DNA from 3 places in the Erythrobacter epiphyticus genome. Region 1 is predicted to be linked to each of the others. Evidence: predicted binding sites of a transcription regulator. Region 1 holds the regulator's gene; each other region holds the start of a gene.
The links. The regulator LexA, encoded in region 1, represses DNA repair genes until DNA is damaged. The targets are predictions, from matches to a motif close to GTTCCNCNCTTGTTCT.
Positions count from the first base shown of each region.

Region 1 (10,335 bases):
CCCGCAGTGTGGAACGCACCGGGGCTTGCGCTTGCGGCGGTGCTGGCGGCGCGGATGGGTGTGCTGCGGCTGCAAATTGCCGCGCCGGGCGCCACTATCGGCGGTCTTGCGCTTTTGCTGATCGCGCTTGGCTGCGCGTTGTGGGGCTGGCCGCTTGCCGCCGTGATTGCCGCGGTGCTGGGCAGCCTTGCTTTCGATATGGCGGGGAACCTTGCCCGGATCCGGCAAAGCCTGCTGGATCGGGAGCTGCCTGCGGCATTCACCCACCTGCGCGAGCCGGGACGCGATGTCCTCGCCGCTACTGTGCTGGCGGCGACGCTGGGGCTGGGGCCGATCGCAGCGCTTGGCCTGCTGGCGATTGGCACGATTCGTCTGGCCGAACAGGCGGCGCCACCCGGTGTGAAAGCCTGTTGGCGGGATCGCACAGCGCAGCTTGCTGTGCTCGCGCTCGCCGCCGGGTTTGGCCTTCTGGCAGAGGCCACCGCGCTGCTGGCGCTGGGTGCGCTGGCGCAGTGTTTGTTCATGAAAGCTGAAAGACCCTTCCCGTAATGAGACTGAATTTGAATCTCTTGGGGCGGAATTAACGATCACGGCCTATAAGCGATTTTATGGGCACCTTTTCTGCCGATCACGCTGCGCATCTTCGTCCCGGGCATTTGCTCGCGGCGGAGCTTGCCCGTAGCCAGCGTGCGGCGGTTGCGACCTTGCCGGTGCTGCGCCATTTGCTGGCCAACGATGGGCCCTCGCTGGTGAGCGAAGCTGTTGTCGCGCGGGTGCGTGGGATGCTGCGCGATCTGGCGACACAGCTTCATGCCGGTGGCCGCGGCCCGGCCGCGGTGAGTGATCACGCGGCGACCGAGATCGATGCGCTGGTGGTGCAGCTCGGGGTGCATGAGGCGTTGCTGGCGCATATTCACACGCTGGCGCTCGAGAGCCAGTTGGCGGAGCGTTTCGAACAGCGGCTCTCGCTCGATCCGGTGCTGAGCCCGCTGCTGCAAGAGCTGATCGCATCGGATGATCAGGCCGTGGCCGAGCTCTCGATGAACGTGCTCGCGGCGCAGACGCGGTTCATGCAAAGCCAACGGCGCATGGAATTGCCGCTTGCGGAACTGCCCGCCGATCTGTTCCGGACAGCCTTGCAGATCGGCGCGAACCGCGACCAGCCCGGCAGCGCCGCAGGCCTGGCTGCGCTGATGGCGAGCTATGACGAGGCGGCGACCCGTCTGGCGTTGCTCGAACGCCTCGTCGTCGCGATGCGCCGTGCGGTGGTGGCGTGCCTCGCTTTTGACCGGGCGGGCCTTGCACTCTTTGCCCAAGGGCTCGCCGCGCTGGCCGGCATGGAGCGCGCCGGTGCCATTCACGCCTGCCACGAACAACAATCGCCGAGACTGGCGCTGGGCCTGCGCGCTGCGGGGCTCGATCTTGCGGGGATCGAACGCCAGATGCTGCTGATCGCGGCACCGGGCGGGTGGCTGGCGGACATCGCTGAGATCACGCCGCAGCAGGCCCGCGCGCGTCTTGGCGAGCTTGATGCGATCGCGCTGGAGCGTGGCTAGGTGATGGAGCAGGCCGAAAGCTTCGCCGCCGCTCGCGGCCTGACCGATGAGCGGGATCGGCTGCTGATTGCGGATACGCCGCTGGCCCTGTTGCAGGAGCGCTGTGGCGGATCGCTGCCGGGCACGCTCGCCATTCCCGAATTGCTCGAACAGGTGCAGCACGCCCGCGCCATCGGACTACGGATTGCGCGGGCATTCTCGGCCTTCGATGGCGAGGATATGATCAGCGGCTTCGTGCGGATCAATCCGCGCGGGATCGAGGCCGGGGGCGGCTGCGAATTGCTCGTTGAAAGCTGGCAGCGCAGCCCGGCCGCTTTCGCCAGCAGCCATGCGTTGGCCCATTATCTCGATGCCATCGACCGTGCGAGCGCCGAGATCACGCTGCGGCTTGATGCACGCCAGCATGTCCAGACTATTGGTGTGCTGAGCGCGGATGGTGCAGGCCTCGCCGACGCGCTGGCCGCGCAGCCGGGTGCCTTGTGGAGCGATCTGATCGCGCTGCCTGATATTGCCCACCGCCGCCCGTTGCATTGGCGGCTGCTTGATGGCGCCGCGTGCGAAGTGCCGGGTTCGGCGCGCAACTGGCGCGCGCGCTTGATGCCGATTGCCGAATATGGCGGCGGGCGCGAACCGCTTGGCTTCGAGTTGCTATTGATTGCTGACGAATCGCTGGCGGAGGAGGCAACGCCGCCTGCGTCCGCAACGCGCGAAGACAGCCGTCTCTTTGCCCGCACGCTCACCCCGGCTTTGCGCCAGCCGCTGGCGCGCATTGCCGCCAATGCCGAGACGATCCGTGCACGGCTCGCGGGGCCACTCCATCAGGATTATTGCCATTACGCTGCGACAATCGCGAATGCCGCGCAGCACCTCGCGGGCCTGCTGGATGATCTCGCCGATCTCGAAGTGGTCGAAGCGCCGGGGTTCACAACGCTCGCCGAAGAGGTCGATCTGGTCGATGCGGCGCGCAAGGCGGTCGGCATTCTCGGCGTGCGAGCCCATGATCGGCGCATCGCGCTGCATGTGGCCGGCGCGGATGGCACAGTGCTGGCGCGGGCCGAGTTCCGCCGGGTGCTGCAAATCCTCATCAATCTTGTCAGCAATGCGATTGCCTATTCGCCCGAAGGCAGCGCGGTGTGGATCAGCGCTGTGACGACCGAGAACGGGCGGGTTGCCGTTGTCGTGCGGGATGAAGGGCCGGGGATCAGCGCCGAGCAAGTGCTCAGGATCTTCGAGAAGTTCGAACGGCTCGGCCGCGACAGCGCCGGCGGCAGCGACAAGGGATCGGGCCTCGGGCTCTACATCGCCCGCTTGCTTGCCCGTGCGATGGGCGGCGATTTGTCAGTGATCAGCCGCGAGGGCGAAGGCGCCTCGTTCATGCTCGAATTGCCGCGCGCGGACTGATTACCGGGTGCGGCCGATCCGGCTCGCCAACCACAGGATCACCAACCCGATAGTGGCTGCAATGGCGCCGTAAAGCGCCCACTCGCGCTGGGCGAGCATGGCGCTTTGCGGTGGCCAAGCGATAATGCCGAGACCTTGCAGCGCCCACAGGGCGCCGAAGGCCATCAGCAGGCCGCCAAGGAAGGTGAGGGCAAGCTTGATCATCGCGATGGCTTGCCGCTCGTCCCGGTTCAGCGGTTGTCCAGCGGCACGTAATCGCGCTGCGTCGGGCCGGTATAGAGCTGGCGCGGACGGCCGATCTTCTGGCCGGGATCGGAAATCATCTCATTCCACTGCGCCACCCAGCCCACGGTGCGGGCCAGCGCGAAGAGCGCGGTGAACATCGTGGTCGGGAAGCCGATCGCCGAGAGGATGATGCCCGAGTAGAAATCGACATTCGGGAACAGCTTCTTCTCGATGAAGTAATCATCGTTGAGCGCGATTTCTTCGAGCTGGAGCGCGGTCTCGAACAGCGGATCATTGACCTTGAGCGCGTTAAACACCTCGCGCACCGTCTTCTGCATTACCGTCGCGCGCGGATCGTAGTTCTTGTAGACGCGGTGGCCGAAGCCCATCAGACGGAACGGATCATTCTTGTCCTTGGCGCGCTCGATATAGTGCTTGATCTTGTCGGGCGTGCCGATTTCCTTGAGCATGTTGAGCGCGGCTTCGTTGGCCCCGCCATGCGCCGGACCCCACAGGCAGGCGATCCCGGCCGCGATGCAGGCAAACGGGTTTGCCCCTGATGAGCCGGCGAGGCGCACGGTCGAAGTCGAGGCGTTCTGTTCGTGATCAGCGTGCAGGATGAAGATGCGATCCATTGCGCGTTCCACCGCCGGGATCACTTCATATTCCTCGGCCGGAACGCCAAAGGTCATGCGCAGGAAATTGCCGGTGTAGGACAGCGAATTGTCCGGATACATGAACGGCTGACCGATCGAATACTTGTAAGCCATCGCGGCAATCGTCGGCATCTTCGCGATCAGGCGGTGCGAACTGATCTTGCGGTGTTCGGGATCGGAAATGTCGGTGCTGTCGTGATAGAACGCCGAGAGCGCGCCCACCACACCGCACATGATCGCCATCGGGTGCGCATCGCGGCGGAAGCCCCGGTAGAATGTCATCAGCTGTTCGTGCAGCATGGTGTGACGGGTGATGGTGTAGGTGAAGTCGTCGAGCTCGTCCTTGCTCGGCAATTCGCCATTGAGCAGCAGGTAGGAGACTTCCATGAAGCTCGAATGTTCGGCGAGCTGGCCAATCGGATAGCCGCGGTGCAGCAGCACGCCTTCATCGCCATCAATATAGGTGAGTGCGCTTTCGCAGCTTGCGGTTGAGGTGAAGCCGGGATCGAAGGTGAAGGCACCCGTTTGCGCATAAAGCTTGCGAATGTCGATCACGTCGGGGCCGGTGCTGCCCCCGATCACCGGGTATTCGTAAGACTGGCCGCCGATTTCGAGTTTCGCAAGCTTGTCTGCCAAGGTGTGTCTCCTGTCCAAGTTATGGTCGCAGCTTACGCAGCCTGCGCGTCGATCCGGGCCAGAGCTTCATCCCGTCCGAGAAGGACCAGAACATCGAAGATGCCGGGCGAGGTTGTCGTCCCCGTCAGCGCCGCGCGCATGGGTTGCGCAAGCTTGCCAAGGCCCAATCCCAGTTCCTCGGCGAGCGATTTGGTAGTGGCTTCGAGCGTCTCGCTTGTCCAGTCGTTTTGCGCTGCGAGCGCTGTGTAAATTGCGCGCAATGTTGCACGCGCCTCATCGGTGAGCAATTCGGCGGCTTTCTCGGTCATGGCAAGCGGGCGCGTTGCAAAGAGAAAGGCAGCACTTTCAACCAGTTCATTGAGGTTCTTCGCGCGCGGTTTAAGCACCGGCATGGCCTCTGCCAACAGCGCAAGATCGGGATCATGGCCCATCCGTTCAGCCACAAGCCCCGCCAGGCGCGCATCATCGGCCGCCCGCAGATAGTGCCCGTTGAGATTTTCGAGCTTTTTCAGGTCAAAGCGCGACGGGCTTTTGCCGACGCCAGCAAGATCGAACAGCGTGATCGCTTCCTCGCGGGTGATCTCCTCGCGATCGCCATGGCCCCAGCCAAGACGCAGCAGGTAATTGAACAGCGCTTCGGGCAGAATGCCCATCTCGTCACGATAGCTATCGACACCAAGCGCGCCGTGCCGCTTGGACAGCTTGGCGCCATCGGCCCCGTGGATCAGCGGGATATGGGCATAGACCGGATCGGGCCAGCCGCCTTCGATGGCATCCATTGCGCGGATCACCACCAGCTGGCGAAAGGCGTTGTTGAGGTGATCATCGCCGCGGATCACGTGGGTCACGCCCATATCGTGATCGTCGACCACCACTGCGAGCATGTAGGTCGGGGTGCCGTCCGAGCGCAGGATGACAAAATCATCCAGCTCGGCGTTCTGCACGGTGATGGCACCCTGCACGGCATCGGCAATCGTGGTTTCACCGCTGCGGGGGGCCTTGATGCGCACCACATAGGCTTGGCCTTCGGGCCATTGATCGGGCGTGGCATCGCGCCATTCGCTGTCGATCCGGAACGCGCGCCGTTCGGCCTGTGCGCGTTCGCGCCGCGCAGCGAGCTCGTCCTGCGTCAGATAGCAGCGATAGGCATGGCCGGCTTCGAGCAGTTGGTGCGCGACCGCGGCATGACGTTCGGAGCGGGCAAACTGGAAAACCGGTGGCTCGTCCCCTTGCAGGCCGAGCCACGCGAGCCCGTCAAAAATCGCGGCAATCGCGGGTTCGGTGGAACGGGCGCGGTCGGTATCCTCGATGCGCAGCAGATACGTGCCACCATGGTGGCGGGCATAGAGCCAGTTGAACAGCGCGGTGCGGGCGCCGCCAATATGGAGAAAGCCGGTCGGCGAGGGCGCAAAACGAGTCACGACCTTGCGGGTCACCGGAACGTGATCTGCGTTGCTTGCACTTGCCATATGGCAGGAATTCCTGTTTCTATCGAGCGGGTTAGTTCACACTGGGCCGAGCGAGGGAGTGGCCGATGCGTGACGCACCGATCATTCCGATGGCAGGCGAGGGCGACGAACGCCCGGAGGCCGCGCTGCATCGCGCTGCCCCTTGGCAAAGTGGGGGGCGATTGTCCAGCAGGGCATCGCTCGGTGCGATGGGCCCGGCTGCGGCGGGCGCCGTGGAGGATTTCCTCAGCAAGGCCGGGTTTGACAAGGCGCCGTGGCTCGCGGTCATGTTCATGGCGGGGATCTTCGCCTGGTTCATGCTGGCAAGCCCGTGGCAATGGTGGGCGGCGATAGCCGGCGGCGCCCTGCTCGCGCTGGGGGCAATGCTGCTGTGGCCCTTTGGCAGCGCGGCGGAGGCGAGCCGCAGCCATCTGCGGCAGGCCGCCATCGCTTGCGGCCTCGTGTTCAGCGCCGGGGTGGCTGTGATCTGGGCGCGGTCCGAGCTGGTGGGTGCAGTCCCGATTGCGCGCCCCATGATCATGCAGGTTGATGGCTATGTGCTGGAGCGCGAGGATCAGCCCGCTGAAGCGCGCTCGCGCCTGACGCTGGCGGTGCGCGATGCTGACACCGGTGCCGCGATCAAGATCAGGGTCAATGTGCCGGCTGATCAGCTTGCCGCAGCGCGTGATGCCGTGGCCGAGGGCGCGGTGATCCGCTTGCGCGCGCGCCTCATGCCACCCGCGCCGCCGATGTTGCCGGGTTCCTATGATTTTGCGCGGGCTGCCTGGTTCAAGGGCCTCGCAGCAACCGGGAGCGCGCTGGGTGAGGTACAGATCATCACCGCCGCCCCGCGCGATAGTGGTCTTCCCGCAATGCAACGGGCGCTCGCCGCCCATGTCCGGGCGCGCGTCGCAGGTTCCGCCGGTGCGATTGCGGCAGCCTTTGCCAGCGGTGATCGCGGTGCGATCGATGCGCGTGATGAAGCGGCGATGCGCGATGCGGGGCTGACTCATCTGCTTTCGATCAGCGGGCTGCATGTAAGCGCGGTAGTGGCGGCGGCCTATGCTTTGGCGATCCGGTTGCTGGCGCTGTCGACGACCCTTGCCTTGCGGCTGTGCTTGCCGGTGGTGGCAGCGGGCTGCGGCGCCTTGGCGGGGCTGGGCTACACCTTGCTTACCGGCGCCGAGGTGCCAACCGTGCGGGCCTGTGCGGCGGCGATGCTGGTGCTGATGGCGCTGGCGCTGGGGCGGGACGCCCTGTCGCTGCGGATGGTGGCAATTGCAGCAGGCTTCGTGCTGCTGCTCTGGCCGGAGAGCGCTATCGGGCCAAGCTTCCAGATGAGCTTTGCTGCGGTGGTGGCGATTGTCGCGCTGTCGGCGTGCGCGCCGGTGCGGGCCTTCCTCGCCCCGCGTGATGAGGCCGCCCTTTGGCGCTTGGGGCGCAAGGCCGTGCTGCTTTTTGCGACCGGGCTCGTGATCGAACTGGCCCTGATGCCGATCGTGCTCTTCCATTTTCATCGCGCGGGGCTTTACGGAGCCTTTGCCAATCTCCTGGCGATCCCGCTGGTGACTTTCGTGGCGATGCCGCTGATCGCGCTCGCATTGCTGCTTGATCTGGTGGGCTGGGGCGGGCCAGTGTGGTGGCTCGTCCAGCTTGCCCTGGATTGGCTGCTCGCGCTTGCGCATGCCACGGCGGCGCTGCCCGGTTCGGTCACGCTGATGCCGCAGATCAGCCGTGCGACCATGGGTGTGTTCGCCATCGGCGCGCTCTGGCTTGCCTTGTGGCAGGGGCGTGTGCGTCTGCTTGGCTTCGCCCCGATCCTGCTGGCGCTGGCGATGATCGCTGCCACCCCTGTCCCCGATATCCTTGTCAGCCGCGATGGTCGGCAGGTCGGGCTCGTGGTGATGGACAGCGGCACGCGCCGTTTGCTCTCTTTGCGCGACAGCCGATCAGATTACACCCGCGACAATCTGATCGAGCTGGCGGGCCATGCCGGTGAGCTGGTGCCCATCACCCACTGGCCCGGTGCGCAATGCTCGGAAGCATTTTGCCTGATGACCATCGCCCGCGCCGGGCGGGAATGGCGCGTGCTGATGGCGCGCAACGGGATCCGTATCGAAGAGCGGGCACTCGCCGCCGCCTGCATGCGCAGCGACATCGTGATTGCGGAGCGTTACCTGCCCTATTCCTGCCGGCCGCACTGGCTGAAGGCGGATCGCCGGATGCTTGATCAGACGGGCGGGCTTGCGATTTATCTTGAACGCGCGCGCATCCGCAGCGTTGCCGAGGATCAGGGCGCGCATGGCTGGTGGCAAGCGCACCGAGAAGTTGCGCCGCGCCTTCAATCCCGCGAAAGGCCGAAGACGCAGCGCAATCCCGATCACCGATAGCGCCGCAGAAGCCCGGCGAGCTTGCCCTGAACCTCAACCTCGTGCGGTTCATAATATTGCGGATCATACATGGCATTGGCCGGATCGAGCCGCACCTTGCCCGCTTCCTTGCGCAGATATTTGAGCGTCGCTTCCTCGCCCCGCACCAGCGCGACGACAATCTCGCCCTCGCGCGCGGTGCTGGTGCGCCGGACCAGCGCGAAATCGCCATCGAAGATCCCGGCTTCGACCATCGAATCCCCCGATACCTCGAGCGCATAGTGCTCTCCCGGACCGAGCAGCGCGGCCGGTACGGGAAGCGACGTCTGGCCTTCGAGCGCTTCGATCGGGGCGCCCGCTGCAATCCGCCCGTGCAGGGGGATATCAATCACATCATTCGCTGCCTCGCGCAGCTTGGGTGCCGCAGGCGCAGGCGCATTATCCGCCGCAAGCCGCAGCGCAGGGCGCGGTGCCGGGGTCGCATCCTCAGGCTGGCGGATGACTTCGAGCGCACGCGCCCGATTGGGCAGGCGGCGAATAAAGCCGCGTTCTTCCAGCGCGGAGATCAGGCGATGGACACCCGATTTGCTCTTGAGATCGAGCGCTTCCTTCATTTCCTCGAAACTCGGCGAGACGCCGGTTTCTTCAAGCCGTTGCTGGATGAAGCGGATCAATTCGTGCTGCTTGGCCGTCAGCATTGAGACATCTCCCGTGGTCGCACCCACAAGCCTCTTCCCAAGAAGCGGCTCATGATAATCGCTCGCGTGCTTGCCAAGGCACCCGGAACGATCCGTCCACGGGTGCGATCAGCGCACGTTCCATCCGCCAATAAGGTGAACGGATGCAGAACAATTAGGCAACTCCGACACCCGAGTCAAGCGCGCCCACATGGGAAAGTGGCGCAATTCAGCCATTATGGAGAAGGAAGCCCGTGATCGTGCTGCCTGCGGGCAGGGCAGGGCTGTCGGCAGGCCGATCAATCAGGCAGTCCGCAGCGGCGAGCGAGGCCAGCGCGCTGGAGTCCTGCGATCCGCTGAGCCGCGCGCCATCAGGGCCCAGCACCGCACGCAGGAATTCGCGCCGCTTGCCCACGGCAGGCAAAGCCTCGCCTGCCACCAGCGCATGACGCCTGGGCAGGGGCGCGGCTGCGCCCATCGCCGCGCGCACCAGCGGAAGTGCAAACAGGAAGGCCGTCACAAAACACGATACCGGGTTGCCGGGCAGGCCGAGCACCACTTGCGCGCCGCGGGTCGCCACCATCATCGGCTTGCCGGGCTTGATGGCGATCCGCCAGAAGGCGATCTGCGCGCCCCAGCGGGTGAGCGCGTCCTGCACGAGATCGTGATCGCCTACCGATGCGCCGCCCGAGGTGATGAGGATGTCGGCGCTTTCGGCCTGTGAAAGGGCTGCGGCCAGCGCGGCATGATCATCCCCGATGGGGCCAAGCCGGATAACCTCGCAGCCGAGCGGCGCCAGCATGGCGGCCAGCATGCCGCCGTTGCTGGCGGGTATCTGGTGGGGCGCGCAGTGCGCCGGATCGGAAGCCAGTTCATCCCCCGTATCGAGGATCGCAATCCGCGCCGGGCGCGCCACGGAAACTTGGCCATGCCCCGCCGCCAGAACCAACGCGATGCGGGCCGGGGTCATGGCCGTCCCGCGCACGAGCAGGCGATCCCCTTCGCGAAAGTCAAACCCGCGCGCCCTGACATGGCTTCCTGCTGCTGGGTCCTGATCGGTGCTGATTGTATCACCGGCGAGGTGGGCGTCTTCTTGCAGCAACACCCGATCAGCCCCGTGCGGCAGATGCGCGCCGGTGGAGATGCGCACGCATTGGCCTGTGGAGAGAGAACCAGCAAAGGGCGCGCCCGCGCGGCTTTCGCCCATGCGCTGCCACGGGCCCTGCCCGCCCAGGGCATAGCCATCCATCGCCGAAAGGTCAGCCGGGGGTTGGGTGCGCGCGGCGGACAGATCGGCGGCGAGATACCGCCCGAGCGCTTGCTCCACCGCGCAAGCCTCCGGCGCAAGGGCAGGCGCCAGCGCAAGC
Region 1 is NZ_JAYEEU010000009.1:99,668-110,002, forward strand. It holds gene SOQ14_RS11355 (hypothetical protein) at 1-549, shown strand, start outside; gene SOQ14_RS11360 (hypothetical protein) at 609-1,556, shown strand; gene SOQ14_RS11365 (sensor histidine kinase) at 1,560-2,957, shown strand; gene SOQ14_RS11370 (hypothetical protein) at 2,958-3,161, opposite strand; gene SOQ14_RS11375 (citrate synthase) at 3,188-4,474, opposite strand; gene gltX (glutamate--tRNA ligase) at 4,507-5,943, opposite strand; gene SOQ14_RS11385 (ComEC/Rec2 family competence protein) at 6,009-8,312, shown strand; gene lexA (transcriptional repressor LexA) at 8,303-8,989, opposite strand; gene SOQ14_RS11395 (molybdopterin molybdotransferase MoeA) at 9,198-10,335, opposite strand, start outside.

Region 2 (10,335 bases), on a different contig from region 1:
ATTGCGTTCATCCGCCGCAGCGAGAGGATGATCGCCGTGCCGCTGGCATCCGGCGTCGCCCCGCCTGCCATTCCGCTATTGCCGCCTTGTGGGACAAGCGGCACGCCGAATTCCGCGCATAACTGCACCAGCGCGGCCACTTCCGCGGTGCTGGCAGGGGAGGCCATCGCCAGCGCACGGCCGGTATAGCGTCCGCGCCAGTCGGTCAGCCACGGCAGCAGCAAGTCGGGATCATCCGTTAACCCGCGCGGGCCGAGCAGATCGCGTACCCGATCAAGAAACCGGGCTGTCAGGGCGGGATCGCGGCGAAGAGAGGATGCGGTTGTCATGGGCGGAGGTATGCCACAGCCACGATGCTGTGCACCAGTTGCTTTGCGGCATCACCTGCATGATGCACAACCGCTGTCGATGCGTCAGTTCATTTTCGGTTCAACCATGGCTGATAAGGCAGGCAAGGGATCACAGCTTCGTCCCGCGTGCCATCGCCGTCATTCGGGACATCAGGAGGAAGCCAGGCCATCATGCCCCGCGCGTCTGTTCTGGGAGCGCTGCTCGCGCTGGCCGCCGTGTGTCTGCCAACGGGCAGTCAAGCGCGGGCAGGCGTGGCCTCACCCGTCGAAGTCTGGGGCCTGTTCAATCCGCTGCAGGCCTGGTGGGAACGGCAGACCGCCCGCCAGGTGCGGATCGAACAGCGGGTCGTGGTGCGAATCTCACCCCAACCGATGAGCAATCGTCAGGAACTGGCGGCACAGGCCTTCGAACGGGCGCTGACCACCCGCTATGAGGAAAAGCGGATCGGCCGGTGCCTGCCGCTTGAAGAGATTGCAGGGGTCAAGACCGGCAGCGGTAACCGGCTGGTGCTGTTCCTGCGCGATAACCGGATGGTTTCGCTCAATCTCGACAAGTCTTGCCGGGCCCGCGATTTCTACTCCGGCTTCTATGTCGAACGGCATCAGGATGGGCGGCTATGCGTGGAACGCGATCTGTTGCAGTCGCGCATCGGGCCCAAGTGCGAAGTCGAGCGCTTGCGCCAGCTGGTCGCGATCGAGGATTGAGCCGCGCTTTCGCCGCAGCCCGCTATGGGGCGAACCCCGCAGATTTCTTGACTTTGCGCGCCATTTGAGCAAAGGCGCGGGCACCGTTGGCGATAGGATCGCCCGGGGGCAAGCATTCGGGCAGCGATAACTGCCCCTTATCCGGACAACACACCCAGCATGACCTTCGCCGATCTCGGCCTTTCGCCTGAATTGCTTAAAGCCGTCGAGGATGCGGGCTACACCACGCCCACAGCCATTCAGGCGCAGGCGATCCCGACCGTGCTGATGATGCGAGACCTCATCGGCATCGCCCAGACGGGGACGGGCAAGACAGCCAGCTTCGTGCTCCCGATGATCGACGTGATGGCCGCAGGCCGCCGCCGGGCCTTGATGCCGCGTTCACTGATCCTCGAACCGACGCGCGAACTTGCCGCGCAGGTTGCCGAGAATTTCGAGAAGTACGGCAAGAACCACGATCTCAAGATGGCGCTGCTGATCGGCGGGGTGCAGATGGGCGATCAGCTCAAGGCGCTGGATGAAGGCGTCGACGTCCTGATCGCCACGCCGGGCCGCCTGATGGACCTGTTCGAGCGTGGCAAGATCCTGCTGACCGGCTGCGAATTGCTCGTGATCGACGAGGCTGACCGCATGCTCGACATGGGGTTCATCCCCGATATCGAATTCATCTGCTCGAAGCTTCCCGAAACCCGGCAGACGATGCTGTTTTCGGCGACGATGCCGCCCCCGATCGAAAAGCTGGCCAAGAAATTTCTCAACAATCCCAAGCGGATAGAGGTAAGCCGCGCGGCTTCGACCAACGCCGATATCACTGCCTTCAAGGTGCCGGTGAAGAGCCGGGCCAAGCGCGAGACGTTGCGCTGGTTCCTTGAAAATGATCTTGTCGAGACAGCGATCATCTTCGCTAACCGCAAGACCACAGTGCGCGAACTCAACCAGAGCCTCAAGCGCCACGGCTTCCGTTCGTCCGAGATCCATGGTGACATGGATCAAGGCAGCCGCTTGAAGGAACTGGATCGCTTCAAATCGGGCGAGGTGAATATTCTCGTCGCTTCCGACGTTGCGGCGCGCGGGCTCGACATCAAGGGTGTCAGCCACGTGTTCAACTTCGACACGCCGTGGCACCCCGATGATTACGTCCACCGCATCGGCCGCACCGGCCGGGCGGGGGCCAAGGGCCGCGCCTTCACCTTCGTGTTGGAGGAAGATGCCGAAGCCATCGCCAATGTCGAAAAGCTGACAGGCAGTGCGATCAAGGTGTTCGGCAAGGAAGACGTGCGCGTCGATCTGTCTGAAGTCATCGCCCGCGCCGAAGCCGCCAAGGCCGAAGCCCCGCGCGAAGAGCGTGAGGAGCGCCCTGAGCGTGAGACCTCGCGCAAGCCCCGCCGCGCCCGCGAAGAGCGCGAGCCGCGCGAGCAACGCCAACCCCGCGAAGAGCGGGCCGAACGCAAGCCGCACCGCGAAAAGGATGCGCCGCGTGAGGATCGTGGCCCGCGCGCGCCGCGCGCGCGCCGCTATCACGAGGATGATGAACCCGTGCCCGCCGGTGAATGGAACGGCCCGCGTCCGGCTTTCCTCGATGTCGGGTTCGGCTGACTTAACGCTTTGTTCGCTGTTCTTGTGGCAGTGATCCTGCCCGATGGAACCGTTCGTTTCCGCCGCAATGGAAAGCCTTAGGGAAATCGCGCCGATTGCGCTGATTTTCATGGCGCTGGCCTATGTGCTCAAACGGGACAAGGTGTGGGCAGGGCTCAAATCCGCCCGGCGCGAGGTCGGCACCAATTTCGGCCTGCTGCTGTTCAACAGCGTGGTGATGATCCCTTTGCTCACAGTGCCGCTCGGCCTGTTCCGCAGCAATATCCCGCAATTGCCGATGATACCCGCGTTCTGGGAAATGCTGCCCAAGCTGCTGGTGGTGATCATCGCCATCGTGATCATCGATCTGGCGGCCTATTGGCGCCACCGGCTGGAGCATAGCCGTGCCTTCTGGCGCATCCATGCCACCCACCATGCCGACGAAGCGATGAACTGGCTGACCTTGCATCGCAAGCACCCGCTCGGTGAATTGCTCAGCCTGGTGCTCGATCTCATCCCGGTGCTGCTGCTGGGTCTGCCGATCTGGGCCATCGTTACGGCCGCCCTGCTGCGGTCCTGGTGGGGTTATCTGATCCACGCCGATGTGCCGTGGACCCTTGGCATCTTTGGCAAGGTGATGATGTCGCCCGCTGCGCATCGCCTGCATCATATTCGCGATGAAGCGCTGATGGGGTCCAATTACGCCAACACCATCACCTTGTGGGATCGTCTGTTCGGAACATACATCGATCCCGCGCCCTATCTGAACTGCGAGACGGGCATTGCCGAAGGCTCGCGCACTCTGATCGGGGAATTCGCCCGTCCGTTCGAAGCGCGCTATTGGCGGCGTCCGGCTAGACCGGTCGAGGCCGATCAGTCAGCCGCCTAACCCACCACCGTCACGAAGCTGTCGAGGACGCGCTTTTCGCCGGCCTCCTCGAACTGGATGGTCAGCTTGTTGCCTTCCTGATCGATGACACAGCCCGTGCCGAACTTGGCGTGGGTGACCATCGCCCCGATTGCGATGTCTGACCGGGCGGGGGCGGCAAAGCTGGCGGCGGAACTGGTGTTTTCGCGCAGGCGGGCGGGGTTCTTGTCATAACCCGAAGTCAACGCGCGCTGCCAGCCGGGGCCACGCGCCTGCACCTTGTCGGGCCGCGCCGCCGCGACATGCGCGAAGGGATCTTCCTGTTCGCGCCAATTCGCGCGCCACAGCGATGCCCCGCCGGTGAGCGTGGTTTCCTGCTCGATATGCTCTTGCGGCAATTCCTCGATGAAGCGCGAGGGAATGCTGCTCGTCCATTGGCCATAGATACGGCGATTGGCGGCGTGGGTGATGATGCAGCGCCGGCGTGCCCGCGTGATCGCGACATAGGCGAGGCGGCGTTCTTCCTCGAGGCTTGCAAGCCCGCCTTCGTCAATCGCGCGCTGCGACGGGAACACGCCTTCTTCCCATCCGACACAGAAGATGTGATCGAATTCGAGACCCTTGGCGGCATGGATGGTCATGATGGTGACGGTGTTTTCATCATCCGACCGATCATTATCCATGACCAGACTGACATGTTCGAGGAAATCGCCGAGCGTTTCGTATTCCTCCATCGCGCGGGCCAGTTCGGAGAGGTTTTCCGCGCGCCCGGCGCTTTCCGGCGTGCGATCCGCGGCGAGCATGGCGTTGTAGCCGCTTTCCTCCAGCACCAGTCTGAGCAGATCGGCGGGTGTGATATCATCGGCAGTTTCGCGCCAGCGCAGGAATTGCCGCATCAGGCTGCCGATGGTGTTGGCCGCACGCACCGGAAGTTCATCGCTATCGGCCAGTTGCAGCGCGGCGGCGGCCAGCGGCAGATCCATGCGACGGGCGTGCTGGTGCATCTTTTCGAGCGCCTTGGCACCCAGACCGCGCTTGGGCTGGTTGTAGATACGCTCGAAGGCGAGATCATCCTGTGGCTGCGCGATCACGCGCAGATAGGCAAGCGCATCGCGGATCTCGGCGCGCTCGTAGAAGCGGAACCCCCCGATGATACGATAATTGACGCCGATCTGGATGAAGCGATCTTCGAATTCGCGGGTCTGGTATTGCGCGCGGACAAGGATGGCGACGCGATCCAGCGGCGCGCCTTCGCGTTCTAGCCGTTCGATCTCCTCGCCCACCCGGCGCGCTTCTTCGGGCGCGTCCCACACGCCGATCACGCGCACCTTGTCGCCGCCATTGGTCTCGGTCCACAAGGTCTTGTCGTGGCGGTGCGAATTGGCGCGGATCAGGCCCGAAGCCGCACCCAGAATATGCGGGGTAGAGCGGTAATTCTGTTCGAGCCGGATCACCTGCGCCCCGGGAAAATCTTTCTCGAACCGCAGGATATTGGCAACTTCCGCGCCGCGCCACGAATAGATCGATTGGTCATCATCGCCAACCACGCAGATATTCTTGTGCTCCTGTGCGAGGAGGCGCAGCCAGAGATACTGCACGGCGTTGGTGTCCTGATATTCGTCCACCATGATGTAGCGGAAGCGCCGCTGGTAATCCGAAAGGATATCGGGATGCGCACGCAGGATGTTCAGCATGTGCAGCATCAGATCGCCGAAGTCGCAGGCGTTGAGCGCCTTCAGACGATCCTGATAGCTGCGATAGAGCGCGGTGCCGCGGCCATTGGCGTAGGCTTCGTTTTCCACCGCATCGAGATCGGCGGGGTTGAGCCCGCGGTTCTTCCAGCGATCGATCAGCCCGGCCAGCTGGCGGGCGGGCCAGCGCTTTTCATCAAGATCCGCCTCGATGATGAGCTGTTTCAGCAAGCGCAGCTGATCGTCGGTGTCGATGATGGTGTAGTTGGACTGGAGCCCGGCCAGTTCGGCATGGCGGCGCAGCATCTTGGCGCAGATCGAATGGAAGGTGCCGAGCCACTGCATCCCTTCCGCACCCGGCCCGAGATGGCCAGCAACACGCTCACGCATTTCGCGCGCGGCCTTGTTGGTGAAGGTGACGCAAAGGATCTGCGAGGGATAGGCGCGCCGGGTTGCCACCAGATGCGCCATGCGTGCCGTCAGCGCGGCGGTTTTGCCAGTGCCCGCGCCTGCGAGCATCAACACCGGGCCTTCCGTCGCCAGCACAGCCTCACGCTGCGGCGCGTTGAGCCGTGCCGCATAGGCGGGGATGCCGTCTGAACCGGCGCTGGAGGGGGCAGGATTGTTCATGGTGTGGCTTGAACAGGTAGAGAACGCAGCCGCGACCCGCAAGCCGCCTTCCTCGCGTTTTCGACTAATCCCACAAATGCCACGCATTTGGGTGAGCCGTGTGCCCGCCGGGGTGCGTGCCCGCACGGCTGGCTTGGCAGGCCAGGCCTTTGTCGGCATCTTCGATTGATCGGAACAGGGGACATCATCCCGATCAAGAGCAGTGCGGTCACGCTTGGGGGAAAACAAAGGAGATACCCATGCGTAGATTTTCGAGAACCGTTCTTGTCGCTGCTCTGGCAGCGCTCGCCTTGCCGATCCCGCCGGCGCTGGCGTTGCAAGACGAAGCCACTGCCGCGCCCGATGGCCTCACACCCGAGCAGCAGTCGGCCATGATGACATGGCCGGAAGACACAAAGGCGTTCTATGCCTCACTCTCGGCTGAACAGCAGCAAGTGTTCTGGGCGCTTTCCGATGAGGACAAGGTTACGCTTTCGCGCATGGAACCGGCCCAACGAGACGAAGTGATGCGGCAGTTGCAGGCACGTCTTGGGGGCTCTCCCGCGAAAGGGCAGTAAGCATCGCGGCGCCCGGTTGGATGAGGGATCAGGCGGGACGCAGCAGCGTCAGCTTGCCCTTGCCGACCGGGCGCTCGCTTTCGATCGCCAGACCCTTGATGTCGGTGGTTTCTTTCCCCGAGGTTTCGAGCGCGATCCAGCTTTCCGGCCCAATCCAACCGAGCCGCAGCAGCCGATCAAGCGCCACGCCGCCCGCGCCGGTGTGATAGGGCGGATCGAGCAGGATCAGATCATAGGGCTGGGCGCTGGCCCGCAGGCTCATCACCGAACCCGCTTCCACATGGGTGCGAGCACGGGCATCCAGCGCGGTGATATTGGCGCGGATCGCATCGAGCGCCGCGCGGTCCTGTTCGACAAACAGGCAATGCGCCGCCCCGCGTGACAGGGCCTCCAGCCCGAGCGCGCCCGAACCGGCAAAGAGATCGGCGACGCGCAGGCCTTCGAAGGCACCCAGCCTGCTGGTGAGCATGCTGAACAGCGTCTCGCGCGCACGATCAGCCGTCGGGCGGGTCGCCTCGCCCTTGGGCGCGATCAGTTTGCGCCCGCGCCATTTGCCGGCAATGATCCGCATCAGCGCGCGTTCCGACCAAGCTGGTTGAGGAAGCGGGTGAGCGCTGGCTTGGGGATGGGCACCGCCTGCCCGCGCGGCAGGTCGCCCAGTTCGAACGGGCCATAGGCGGTGCGGATGAGGCGGTTCACCTTCAATCCGAGATGTTCGAGCACGCGGCGCACTTCGCGGTTCTTGCCTTCGGTAATCGTCATCTCGACCCACAGATTGCGCCCGGACGAGCGTTCGAGATTGGCGTCGATCGGGCCATAGCGCACGCCATCGATCTCGACCCCGTCCATCAGATCTTCAAGCTGGGCCTGGGTCACTTCGCCAAAAGCGCGGGCGCGGTAGGTGCGCGGCACCTGACTGGCGGGCAATTCCATGCGGCGCTTCAATTCGCCATCATTGGTCAGCAGCAACAGCCCTTCGGTGTTGAGATCCAGGCGGCCAATCGGCATCAGGCGCGGTGCGCCCTTGGGCAAGGCGTTGCGCAGGGCAGTGTAGATCGTCGGCCGGCCCGCGGGATCGCGTTCGGCGGTGATCAGCCCGGTCGGCTTGTGAAAGGCGTAAAGCTGGGCCGGTTCGGGCGCGGCAACCGGCTTGCCATCCACTGTCACCCCGGCGAGGCTGGTGAGGATCGTTGCGGGCGTTTCGAGCACCTTGCCATCCCGCGCAATGCGCCCTTCAGCGATCATGCGTTCGATCTCGCGGCGGCTGGCGATCCCGGCGCGGGCGAGCAGCTTGGCGATACGATCGCCTTCGGGACGATCGGGTGACCGGACGGATCGTGCCGGTGAGGGCTGGGCAGGGGGCTTGGAGGGCATGGCGCGCCGCCTACGCGCTTAGCTGGCTGCCCGCAAGGCATCGGCGACAATCTCGTCAAACCGGGCGATCCCGCCTTCAAGTGTGCCAAGCGTGAGGTGATCGAGCGCGCCGCTGGCAAGGCCCTGCTGGCCAAGCTCGGCCGCGCGGAAATCCTCGCTCGCAAACACCCCGCCATCAAGCAGTGCCCAGCTGCGCTCCCAGTGATCGCGCGCCTTTTCCGTGGCTGGCACTTCGGGGATGAGCATGAAATCCTCAACCAGCGTTTCATTATGCGCGCGCGGCATCAGCACCATGACATTCAGGTAATCGGGGCTGGGCACGATGATGGTCGCAGGCAGCAATTGGTAGGCAAAGGTGATCACCCGCCGCAGCGCGGCCATGTCGGTGAGATCGACCCCGGCCATTTCTTCGAGCCGCCCGACCGCCGAGCGCTGGTGCGGGCCAATCTGGTCGCCCGCCGTGATCCCGTCCTTGAAGAAGGGCCCGATGGTGTTCGCGTGGAGCCGGGTGACATGGTAGCTTTCGAGGAAGGCATCCATGATCAGCTTCCAATTGCCTGCCACGCGGTGGGTCTTGCGGCGGAACAGATGCGCTTGCGGCAGGCCGAAGGTGTTCAGATCCTCGCCCAGTGTGATGGCATGGGTGAAATCGGCCTCGGCCTGCGGTGCAAACCAGATCAAGCCGCCCGCCTCGCACGAAGGCAGTTCGGCAAGGCCAAAGGCACCCTTGTCGAGGCCGGGGAAAGTCTCGGGCCGGGGCAGGGCCATCAGGCTGCCATCGAGCCGATAGGTCCACGCATGATAGGGGCACACCAGCCGCTTGGCGCATTGCACCGCGCTGCCTTCGACCAGCCTTGTGCCGCGATGCTGGCAGACATTGAGGAACACGCGCACCCGGCCATCGCCATCGCGGGTGATCAGCAGCGGGCGGCCCGTGCCATCATGCGGCACCGCCATGCCGGGTTCGGGCAGCAGGGCAGAGGGTGCCAGCACTTGCGGCAGACGATCGAACAGCGCGGCCTTTTCAGCGGCGAAGTGTTCGGGGCAGGTGTAATGGCGCGCCGGAACCGTTCGGATGCCCGCGCTGGTCTTTGCCCGCCCGTCGCGGATCGCTTCGGCAAGCGCGAGCTGGCCCGGCGTGGGCGACAATCGGGGCAAATCTGTGGTTGCAGGCCTCATCGCTCTTTTCTCATCCTCTCGTCCGTGCTGAGTGTGCCAGAGATTGCACCCAAGCAAAAGGACAAGCCTTCATGAACGAGATCGGGGCTGCCCCCAGGCAGAGCTGGGCGAGCGCGCTCAAACCCTATCTGGAGAAGGAATCGCTGGCGGCTTTCTTTCTCGGCGTGTCCTCGGGCTTTCCCTATGCGCTGATCGGCGCAACGCTGACTTCGCGGCTGGCACAGGACGGCATCGACAAGAAGACCGTGACGGCCTTCACGCTGGTGTTCCTCGCCTACAACTTCAAGTTCCTGTGGGCCTGGGTGGTTGATGGTGTGCGGCTGCCGGTGCTGGCCAGGCTGGGCCAGCGGGTTTCGTGGATGCTGCTGACGGGCGCTTTGGTGATCGCGGCGGTGGCGAATCTCGCGCTGGTGGACCCGGCGGCGAATATCGGCTGGGTGGCGACCTCGGCGATCCTCGTCGGCGTTGCAGGGGCAACCTTCGATATCGTGATCGATGCCTACCGGATCGAGACGCTCAAGCCCGAACAGCTCGGCGTCGGTTCGGGCATGACCCAATATGGCTGGCGCATCGGCTCGGCCGGCGCGGGCGCGCTGGCGCTGGTGGTGGCGGCGCGCGCGGGGTGGGAGGTTGCCTATCTCGCCTGTGCGACCTTCGCTCTGCCGGCGATGCTGACCGCGCTGGTGCTGGGTGAGCCTGCGCGCCGCCGCATCAAGGAGCGCGCCAAAGGCATCGGCGAGGCGCTGCGCGCGGTCTATGGCCCCTTCACCGAGTTCTTCATGCGCAAGGGCGCACTGCTGGTGCTGTTGTTCATCCTGCTGCACAAGATCGGGGACACGCTGGCGAACCTTACCGTGCGGCTGCTGCTTGATGACAAGGGCTACACCAATGACGAGATCGCGCTTTACGATGTGGGCGTGGGGTTCTGGGCGTTCCTGATCGGGATTTTCATTGGCGGGGTGCTCTATTCGCGTCTCGGCATGAAACGTTCGGTGCTGTTGAGCCTGGTGCTGATGGGCGTCTCCAACCTCAGTTTCGCGATCCTCGCGGCGGTCGACAAGACCAACGCGGGGATGGCGGCGACCTTCCTGTTCGAGAATATCGCGAGCGGTATCGGCGGGGTGACCGTGGTGGCCTATTTCGCGGCTTTGACAGACCTGCGCTTTACCGCCTCGCAATATGCGCTGATCTCGGCGGCGGCGAGCATCGTGGGCCGGGTGCTGACGGGGACGACAGCGGGCGCGCTGGTGGAAAGCTTCGGCTATGTGAACTTCTACCTGTTCACCACGGCCGCCGCGCTGCCGGGGATCATCCTGTTTTGGCTGATGATGCGCGCAGGCCTGATCGACGCCTCGATCGGGACAGCCGGGACCGAAGAGGGCTAGCGCAGCTTACCCCGGCATCTC
Region 2 is NZ_JAYEEU010000004.1:62,599-72,933, reverse strand. It holds gene SOQ14_RS02370 (FAD-binding oxidoreductase) at 1-329, opposite strand, end outside; gene SOQ14_RS02365 (hypothetical protein) at 522-1,055, shown strand; gene SOQ14_RS02360 (DEAD/DEAH box helicase) at 1,215-2,651, shown strand; gene SOQ14_RS02355 (sterol desaturase family protein) at 2,719-3,519, shown strand; gene SOQ14_RS02350 (ATP-dependent helicase) at 3,516-5,819, opposite strand; gene SOQ14_RS02345 (hypothetical protein) at 6,059-6,376, shown strand; gene rsmD (16S rRNA (guanine(966)-N(2))-methyltransferase RsmD) at 6,405-6,947, opposite strand; gene SOQ14_RS02335 (pseudouridine synthase) at 6,947-7,750, opposite strand; gene SOQ14_RS02330 (aromatic ring-hydroxylating oxygenase subunit alpha) at 7,769-8,929, opposite strand; gene SOQ14_RS02325 (AmpG family muropeptide MFS transporter) at 9,001-10,314, shown strand; gene SOQ14_RS02320 (bifunctional folylpolyglutamate synthase/dihydrofolate synthase) at 10,321-10,335, opposite strand, start outside.
Region 2: a site for LexA is predicted at 5,829-5,844, ahead of SOQ14_RS02350 (ATP-dependent helicase). Genes of this name have one in related genera too.

Region 3 (10,335 bases), on a different contig from region 1:
TCGACCCCGCCGACAAAGCCCGCGCGCTGCACGCTCTTCGACCGGAGGTAATAGAGCGACTTGATGCCCTTCTCCCATGCCTGGAAGTGGAGCATCATCAGATCCCACTTGTCGACATCAGCCGGGATGAACAGGTTGAGCGACTGCGCCTGATCGATGAACGGGGTGCGATCCGCCGCGAATTCGAGCAGCCAGCGCTGATCGATCTCGAAGCTGGTCTTGAACACGGCCTTTTCCTCGGGCGTGAGGAAATCGAGGTGCTGCACCGAACCGCCGCGCTCGAGGATCGAATTCCACACATTGGTCGAATTCTTCGCCTTCTTGTCGAGCAGTTTCTCGAGATAGGGGTTCTTGACGATGAAGCTGCCCGACAGCGTCTTGTGGGTGTAGATGTTCGCCGGGATCGGCTCGATGCAAGCCGAGGTGCCGCCGCAGATGATGCTGATCGACGCGGTGGGCGCGATCGCCATCTTGCAGCTGAACCGCTCCATCGCGCCCATATCGGCCGCATCGGGGCACGGCCCACGCTCCTGCGCGAGCAGCATCGAGGCTTCCGAGGCCTTGGCGTGGATGTGCTTGAACATCTTGAGGTTCAGCGCCTTGGCCATGGCGCTTTCCATCGCCACGCCCTTCATCTGGAGATAAGAATGGAAGCCCATCACCCCGAGCCCGACCGAGCGTTCGCGGCTGGCGGAGTACTTGGCGCGGGCCATTTCATCCGGCGCGCGGTCGATGTAGTCCTGCAGCACGTTGTCGAGGAAGCGCATCACGTCCTCGATGAATTGCTTGTCACCCTGCCACTCTTCCCACTTTTCGAGGTTGAGCGAGGAAAGGCAGCACACCGCCGTGCGATCATTGCCGAGGTGGTCAATGCCGGTCGGCAGCGTGATTTCCGAACACAGGTTCGAGGTCGAGACCTTGAGACCGAGATCGCGGTGATGCTTGGGCATCATGCGGTTCACGGTATCGTTGAACACGATATAGGGCTCACCCGTGGCAAGACGGGTTTCGACGAGCTTCTGGAACAGCGCGCGCGCATCAACACGCCCACGCACCGAACCATCGCGGGGCGACTTGAGCTCGAACTCGCTGCCGTCGCGCACCGCTTCCATGAATTCATCGGTGACGAGCACGCCGTGATGCAGATTCAAGGCCTTGCGGTTGAAATCGCCCGAAGGCTTGCGGATTTCGAGGAACTCTTCGATTTCGGGGTGGCTGATGTCGAGATAGCATGCCGCCGAACCGCGCCGCAGCGAGCCTTGCGAGATCGCCAGCGTCAGCGAGTCCATCACGCGCACGAAGGGAATGATGCCCGAGGTCTTGCCGTTGAGGCCGACCGGCTCACCAATCCCGCGGACATTGCCCCAATAGGTGCCGATGCCGCCGCCCTTCGAGGCGAGCCACACGTTTTCGTTCCAGGTGCCGACGATGCCTTCGAGGCTGTCCGACACCGAGTTGAGATAGCACGAGATCGGCAGGCCGCGGTTGGTGCCGCCGTTCGACAGCACCGGGGTGGCCGGCATGAACCACAGGTTCGAGATGTAGTCATACAGCCGCTGGGCATGCGCTTCGTCATCGGCGTAGGCATCGGCGACGCGCGCGAACAGATCCTGATAGGATTCGCCCGGCAGGAGATAGCGGTCGGTCAGGGTTTCCTTGCCGAATTCGGTGAGATTGGCGTCGCGCGCCGAATCCGTGTGCACAGTGAAGCGGCGCGCATTGACCTTCTTCGAATCGCTCTTGCCGGCGTCCTTGATCGCTTCGGCCATGGCCCCGGCCAGTGCCTCGCCCGCCTTGGCGGCGATCAAGGCTTCGCTGCCGCTGTCAGCTTTCTTCATGGTCACTGCCTCTTCCCCCGCGCTGTTTTCGGCACTTGTGGCCACAGCATCTTCGATCACTTCACCCGGCACATTATCACTCGCTTTGAAATCCATGGTCTGCCCCGCTTTGTCCCCTGAATCGGCAGCCTGCGCAAGCAGCTTTGTTCCGATTCTGTTCTGCACCGGTTCATCCCCAGACTTGCCCACATGACCCGGTTTCCGGAGCCCGCAATCCAAGCGCAGAGATGATTTCCTGATTCGGTCTCAAAGCCCTTTCTTGCGGTCTGGCTGCGGCCCTGTTCCCCTCGGGAGAGCAGCCAGCACATCAAGCAATTGGGGGTCTTCTTCGAACCTGACCACTAGATGATGAATCAGCGGAGGAATCCCGTCAACCGGCGATTAACCGTTCGGGGCAGTCGCGCGCGGCCCTTTTAGGGTCGCCAAACGGCGCGACGCGTGGACAAAGCTTGAGTCGCGAGACCCGCAAGCCCCAAATTGAATCTGTGAAGAAAAATTTGGTGATTGAATCTTGTGAATCAACCCTTGAATCTTTCGCTCACAGACAGGCAGGATTGTTGCGCAAAGCGCTGTGTCCGGCGCGGCCATGCCGGGGTGGCAAAGGCTTCAATGCGCGGCGAGCGCCGCGATCACATCATCGGTCGGATGATCGGCGAGATCCTTGTCGATTTCAGCGAGCAAGCGCGTGCTCGTAACCTGCCCATAATGCCCGCGCATGGCGCCGAGCGTCCGCGGTGCGGCGATCACCACCACCCCTGCGCCGGGATGATCAGCCGCAGCCTTTTCCAGCAAGGCGGCCGCATGGCGCGCAAAGGCGTCTTCGGCCTGCTGGTGCCAATCGGTTTCCTGATAGCTGCTGCGCGCAGCCCCGGTGCTGGCAAAGCTGCGGCCCGGCGCATCGGCACCTTGCTCGTGCGTAGCAGGATTATCCTGCCGCTCGTGCAGGACGGTTTGGAGGACAGGATATTTCTCGTCCCCCTCGTTGCGCAGCAGCAGCAGCTTCGCCCCGTCAGCGACCATCACCAGCGTGCCGTGTTCGACCTTCATCGCAATGCCCTCCCCGCTTGCGGACCCGGTTGCGCGACGCCTTTCTCCACCCACGAAGACGAGTCGGATTCTAGCAGGAATCCGGTCAGGCGTCACCTTTTGCGCAGGGGGAGGCGCGCGGTCAGACGCTGCGGGCGTGGCCGCCGATCTCTCCCGCCAGATCATCGATCAGCGCAAGCGGAAGATCATGCCCCCAGCCGGGAATCGTGCGCAGCCGCGCGCCGCGGATATGCGCGGCGGTATCATGCCCGGCGGCGACCGGGATCAGCGGATCATCCTCGCCATGCAGCACCAGCGTCGGCACATCGAGGCTTTGCAGGATGCGGCGCCGGTCCCCATCGGCAATGATCGCGGCGAGCTGGCGGGTCGGCCCTTGCGGATAGACCGAACGGCGCACCGCAGCGGTGACATTGGCGCGCAGGCGTTCCTCGTCAGTCGGGAAGCCGGGCGAACCGATGGTGCGGGCGAGCTTCATGCCATGCGCCACCAGCGCCGCTTCCTCCAAACTCTCGGGCCGCTTGATCAGCACCTCCATCGCTTCCTTGCGCGCGGGCGGCAGCTTGGGATTGCCAGTGGTCGAGAAGATGCTGATAAGCGAGCGCGTGCGCGCCCGATGGCGATGGGCAAAGCGCTGCGCGATCATCCCGCCCATGCTCGCCCCCACAACATGCGCGCTCGCGATCCCGAGCGCATCAAGCAGCCCCGCCGCATCATCGGCCATATCGGAAAGCGTGTAGGGCACACGCGGGGTCATCCCGAGCTTGCGCACCAGAGTCAGCTTGACCGGGCCGGGCGCTTTGACCCCGTCGAGCTTGTGCGACAGGCCAATATCGCGGTTATCGAAGCGGATCACCCGGAAGCCTTGAGCGGTCAGCGCATCGACCAGCTCGATCGGCCACAAGGTCAACTGCGCGCCAAATCCCATGATCAGCAGGATCGCCGGGGCTGCGGGATCGCCGTGATCTTCGTAATGGATCGGAATTCCGTTGGCGGTGGCAGTCGGCATGGCAGTGTCTCTCCCCTGTTGTCGGGAGAGACTAACGCGCGTCTATCACTTGCGCCAGACAGGGCCGCCAATCGGCAGGCCTTGCGCCTCGAGCTGATCGAGCACGCCGCCATCTTCCGCCAGCACCCGCAGCGGCACCACCGCCAGCGTCACCCCGTCGGCCGTGGACGCAGCGGTGATCTGTTCGACCCAGATGGTGCGAAGCTCGTTCCCCACGTCGGGATCAGCCCACGGCCAGCAGCGCGACAGGGCGATTTCAAGCGGGTTGTTCATCACCTCGGGAATGCGGAATGCGCGCCAATCGGCACCGCGCTTCTCGACCAGTTCGGGGCCGATTTCCGCCGCTGTCATCGCGGCCTCAAGGCAGGGGATGTGATCGGCCGGTTCGGCCATGGCGAGGCTGTCGAGCATGTCCTTGCCGCGGATCGCGCCTGCACGGCTTGTCGGCACATTGGCGCGGTTGGCGGCCTTCTTTACGACATCACCCGCATCATCGACGGTATCCTTGTTGAAGCGCAGCCGCTTGGTCAGGAAATCAAACGCCGTCATCAGGAAGCTCTTGCGCGCGAAATCAGCGTCATACTCGGCTTCGAGCGCGGAGAGGCGCGCATATTGTTCGGGCGTGAGATAGTCGCTTGCCACGGTCTTGTCGGGCAGCTTGGTGAATTGCCCGCCCTTGAAGATCAGCCGGAAGATATCGCCGGGCGAGATCTTGGGCTTCACGCCAAGGATCACCCGGTTCGCCTCGGCGGTGGCTTCTTCCAGCCGCTCGGGCTGCCACGGGGTCGATTTGGGGACATTGCGCATCTCGCCCACGAGAATGACGATGCCGGTGGGCGTCTCGATGGTCCACATCGGTGCGCCGGAGCGCTTGGCATTGACGACGATGGCGTTGGTCGAGGCAGGCGCGGGATCATCCTGCGCGGCGAGCGGCGCAGCCGCCGCCAGCGCAGCGGCCGCCAAGCCGAGCGCGGCCTTCACGGTACCAGCACCGTGTCGCGCGGAGGATCGATCAGATCGGGATAATCAAGCGTGTAGTGCAAACCGCGGCTTTCCTTGCGTTGCAGGGCTGATTTCACAATCAACTCAGCAGATTGCAACAGGTTCCGCAACTCGATCAGGTCGGTGGTGACGCGGAAGGATCCATAGTAATCCTCGACCTCGCGCTTCAGAAGCTGGATGCGATGGTGGGCGCGCTCCAGCCGTTTGGTGGTGCGCACGATGCCGACATAATTCCACATGAAGCGGCGGATTTCGGTCCAGTTCTGCTTGATCACCACCTCTTCATCCGAATCCGTGACGCGGCTTTCATCCCACGGCAGGATCACCGGCGGTTCGGCCAGTTCGTCCCAGCGGGCGAGAATATCCTCGGCCGCGGCCTCGCCGAAGACGAAGCATTCGAGCAAGCTGTTGGACGCGAGGCGGTTCGCGCCGTGGAGGCCGCTTTCGGTGCATTCGCCCGCCGCCCACAGCCCCGGAATATCGGTGCGCGCATCGAGACCGACGACCACCCCGCCGCAGGTGTAATGCTGCGCGGGCACCACCGGGATCGGCTGCACGGTCATGTCGATGCCAAGCCCCAGCAGCTTTTCGTGGATCGTCGGGAAATGGCTACGCACGAAGTCTGCCGGCTGGTGGCTGATATCGAGATGGACGTAATCGAGCCCGTGGCGTTTGATCTCGGCATCGATCGCGCGGGCAACGACATCGCGCGGCGCCAGTTCGAGCCGTTCGGGATCATAGAGCCGCATGAAGCGCTGCCCGGTGCGCGGGTTGATCAGCCGTCCGCCTTCGCCGCGCACGGCTTCGGTGATGAGAAAGTTCTTCACATCGAGATTGTAAAGGCAGGTCGGGTGGAACTGCATCATCTCCATGTTGGAGACCCGCGCCCCCGCGCGCCACGCCATCGCAATGCCATCGCCGGTTGCGCCGCGCGGCGCGGTGGAGAACTGGTAGACGCGGCCCGCCCCGCCGGTCGCCAGAATGGTGGCGCGGGCAACATGGCGTTCCACCCGCCCGGTTTCCTCGTTGAGCGCATAAACGCCCCAGGCGCGCCCGGCAGCGGAGAACTGCTCACGGTGGCGATCGGTGATCAGATCGATGCAGGTGCGCCCGGCGAGCAGGGTGATGTTGGGATGCGCTTCGGCCGCGGCCAGCAGCGCCGATTGGACGGCCCAGCCGGTCGCATCATCGACATGGACAATCCGCCGGTGCGAATGGCCGCCCTCGCGCGTCAGATGCAAGGCGTGGGCTTCGCGGTTGAACGGCACGCCAAGCTCGCACAGCCGATCGATCGCCTTGGGCGCGCGCTCGATCACGAATTGCACCGCCGCCAGATCATTGAGGCCCGCGCCCGCCACCATGGTGTCGCGGATGTGATCTTCAAAGGTGTCGCCGGCATCGAGCACGGCAGCGATCCCGCCCTGTGCCCACGCCGTCGATCCGCCGGTCAGCGTTCCCTTGGCCAGCACCAGCACGCGCTTGTGCTGGGCCAGCGCGAGCGCGGCAGTCAGCCCGGCGGCACCCGATCCGATGATGATGACATCATGCGGCGCGGCGTGGCCCGGCGTGGCCGCAGCAGAGGACGAGGGGTTGTTCTGGCTCATGGGCCAAGCCATGCCTCGCCTTGCCACGGCGAGCAAGCGCGATCAGGCGGCGGCGCTGGTCAGTTGGACGAAGACATCTTCAAGATCAGGCTCGCGGGTGGTGACATCGAGGATGGTGTGCCCCGCCTGCTGCACCAGCGCGAGCACTTGCCCGGCACTGGCCCGATCGCGATCATAGGTGATCTCAAGCGTGCGCGGATTGATCAGCTCGCAGCCCGCGAAGACCTCGGCTTGCGGCAGTGCGGCGATATCATCGGCCACTTCGAGCCGCACGATCTTCTCGCGCGCCATCGCCACCAGCTCGCGGGTCGGCTTGTTGGCGATCAGCTTGCCATGGTTGATGATGGCAATGGTGTCGCACAATTCCTCGGCTTCCTCGAGATAGTGGGTGGTGAGCACCACGGTGACACCTTCGCGGTTCAGCTCTGTCACCAGCTCCCACAATTGGCGGCGCAGTTCGACATCGACCCCGGCGGTCGGCTCGTCCAGCACGAGAATCGGCGGGGAGTGCACCATCGCCTTGGCAATCAGCAGGCGCCGCTTCATCCCGCCCGAAAGCGCGCGGGCATAGGCGTTGCGCTTGTCCGACAAATGCACCGCCGCCAGCAATTCCTCACTGCGGCGCTGGCCCGCGGGGATGCCGTAGAAGCCGCCCTGATTCTCCAGCACCTCGAAGGGCGAGAAGAACGGATCGAACACGATTTCCTGGGGCACGATCCCGATGGCGCGGCTGGCATTGCGGCGGTCGCGATCAATATCAAAGCCCCAGATCTCGACACTGCCCGACGTCTTGTTGACGAGCCCGGCGAGCGTGTTGATCAGCGTCGACTTGCCCGCGCCATTGGGGCCGAGCAGGCCGAAGATCGCACCCTGCGGCACATCGAAACTCACCCCGTCGAGCGCGAGCTTGCCCGCCGCATCCGCGCCTTTCGCGCCTTTGGGCGCGGCATAGCGTTTGGTGAGGTTGGCGATACGAATGGCAGGCTCTGTCGACATGGCGGCCCCGCATTAGGTGAGCCGCTGCACGGGTGCAAAGAGAATTGCGCTCTTGCCCGTGTGCGATTATCGGCTGATACCCATGACACTTGCACCACCTGAAGTTCTGCTGGTCGATACGCGACGCGTCAGCTGTGACGGCGCGAGCGGCATTCGTGGCGGCGCGGGCTTCCGCCCGGCGGCGCTGGGCCATCCGCGCATCTATCTCGAAATCGACGAGCACGGCTATGTCGATTGCGGCTATTGTGACCGACGCTTCGTATTGAAAGGTGGCCCGGCGGATGGCGCGGATCAGGCAAGCCTGCCCGACATCGCTTCCGGCGCCAGCCCGGCACGCGGCTGAAAAGGCCAGTCAGCACGGGTTCAGCGAGGCGGCGGCATGGTGTCGCCACCTGTCGATGGAGTTGCCGATGCTGCGCTTTGCCCGTGATGTCTGGAAGCCTGTGCTGGTGGGCCTTGCCACGATTGCCGCCTTGCCAGCGCTTGGCGCTGATGACCCCACGCCTGCAAACGAAGGCGAAGCCAAGCTCGCCAAAATGCTCGAAGGGCGTGTCGCGGGCGAGCCGGTGCGGTGTATCCCTTCGCGCCCCAATCTGCGAATGCGGATGATCGATGGCACCGCCTATGTCTTCGGCGATGGCGCCACCATCTATGTCCAGCGCACCACCCGCCCGCAGGATATCGACCGCCGCAACGCGCTGATCAACCAGCGTTTCAGCGGTGGGGAATTGTGCCGCGCAGATGTCGCGACAACCATCGATCCGATCGCGGGTTTCTTCACCGGGGGTGTCATCTTTGAAGATTTCGTTCCCTACACCCGCGTCGCGAAACGCGCGGATGCGCAGGGCAAAACGCGGTGATGCGGCGCGCTGTGCTGGGGCTGGCGCTGATACCTGCGTTGGGCGCAGCCGCGCTGGCGGATGATCAGCCCGCCGCGCCGAACAAGGGCGAGGCCGAGCTTGCCAAGCTGCTTGATGGCCGTGTCGCGGGCCAACCGCTGCGCTGCATCCGCAGCCTCGGATCAGGCCAGCCCATGCGCACGATCGATGGCACCGCCTATGTCTTCGGGCAAGGCGATACGGTCTATGTCCAGCGCACCACCCGCCCGCAGGACATTGCGCGGCGCTTTGCGCTTTCGATCAAGCGGCTTGAGACCACCAGCGGGGTCGAGATTTGCCGCACGGATATTGCGGAAACCTTCGATCGCGGGCTCGGCGTGCCGCGCGCTTCTGTCAGGTTCGAGGATTTCATCCCCTACACCCGCGTCAAGCAGAACTAGGCTCAGGCGCGCGCCATCGCGTTCATCCGGGCGATGATCTCCTCCGCCTGCAGCATGATCCGGTCGATCAGCTCCTGACAGGTCGGGATGTCGTGGATCAGCCCGGCGACCATGCCGCAGCTCCACGCGCCTGCATCCATTGTGCCTTCCATCATGATCTTGGGGTAGACCCCGGCGACTTCGGACAAAATGTCCTGGATGGTGATGGCATCGCCCAGCTCCTTCTCCTTGATGATCAGGCGCTCGACCGCGGCGTTGTTGAGCACGCGTTCGGTGTTGCGCAGCGGGCGCATGACGAGGCGGGTGTCGAGCTCGCTCGCCGCAAGGATGGCCTGTTTGACGTTTTCATGCACCGGGGCTTCCTTGGTGGCGATGAAGCGGGTGCCCATGTTCATACCCTGCGCGCCCATGGCAAGGCTCGCGACAAGGCTGCGCCCGTCAGCCATCCCGCCGCTGGAGACGAAGGGGATCTCCAGCTCGTCCGCCGCGCGCGGCAGCAGGATGAAGTTCGGCACATCATCCTCGCCCGGATGGCCGCCGCACTCAAACCCGTCGACGCTCACCGCATCGCAGCCGATGTCCTGCGCCTTGAGCGAGTGGCGCACCGAAGTGCACTTGTGGATCACCTTGATCCCGGCATCCTTCAGCGCGGGCAGCAGATCGACCGGGTTGCGGCCGGCGGTCTCAACCACCTTCACACCCCCGTCGATCACGGCCTTGACGAGGCCCGGATAATCGGGCGGGGTCAAGGTCGGCAGGATGGTGAGGTTCACCCCGAACGGCTTGTCGGTCATGTCCTTGCAGCGCGCGATTTCATTGGCGAGCTTTTCGGGCGTGCCCTGCGTGAGCCCGGTAATGATCCCGAGCCCGCCCGCGTTCGAGACCGCCGCCGCCATCTCGGCAAACCCGACATAGTGCATCCCGCCCTGAATGATGGGGTGCTGGATTCCGAACATTTCGGTGATGGCGGTCTTCATGGCGTGGTCTCTCCCGTTGGAATGCGTGTTTGCGCGGGAGACAAGCCGAGATAGCCGAGGCTTTCAAGCCTGCTTTTGGTGAGGCCTAGGCTTGGTGGCGCACGCCGTAACGTCATGCGGCGCGCAAGGCCGTGCCCCGCGCGCCGCAGATCCCTACGCCAGCCGGCGAATCAGCGTGTGAAAGCGAGCGTGAAGGTCACCGGGACAGCCGGCGAGATCGACGGCAGCTGCGCCAGTGCGCGCAATTCGCCCAGTTCATCGGTCAGACCGAACATGTCGGTGGTGATGATGATCGGGCGCGTGGTGGTGGCAATCACGCGATCATCGCTGACCCGTGCGACCTGCACTTCGGCGGCGACATCGGCTTCCATGCCTTTGACCGCAACCTTGGCGGCGAGCGGCTGGACGACCACCTGGCCGACTTCGAGCGCGGCGAATTGCTGGGGATCAAGCTGCGCGGTGACGGTCGCCGAAGGGAAATCGGCAACCTGGAAGAAGATCTCGCGCATGCGTTCGTCGCGGATCTCGACCCCGGTGTTGACCGATGCGAGATCGATTTCGACGCGGGCTGCGCCATCGGCACCAA
Region 3 is NZ_JAYEEU010000007.1:632,654-642,988, reverse strand. It holds gene SOQ14_RS08620 (ribonucleoside-diphosphate reductase subunit alpha) at 1-1,934, opposite strand, end outside; gene SOQ14_RS08615 (baeRF12 domain-containing protein) at 2,445-2,885, opposite strand; gene SOQ14_RS08610 (alpha/beta fold hydrolase) at 3,007-3,891, opposite strand; gene SOQ14_RS08605 (TraB/GumN family protein) at 3,937-4,872, opposite strand; gene nadB (L-aspartate oxidase) at 4,869-6,497, opposite strand; gene SOQ14_RS08595 (ABC transporter ATP-binding protein) at 6,540-7,493, opposite strand; gene SOQ14_RS08590 (zinc-finger domain-containing protein) at 7,576-7,836, shown strand; gene SOQ14_RS08585 (hypothetical protein) at 7,904-8,353, shown strand; gene SOQ14_RS08580 (hypothetical protein) at 8,353-8,772, shown strand; gene SOQ14_RS08575 (NAD(P)H-dependent flavin oxidoreductase) at 8,775-9,749, opposite strand; gene SOQ14_RS08570 (YceI family protein) at 9,920-10,335, opposite strand, start outside.
Region 3: a site for LexA is predicted at 1,984-1,999, ahead of SOQ14_RS08620 (ribonucleoside-diphosphate reductase subunit alpha). Genes of this name have one in related genera too.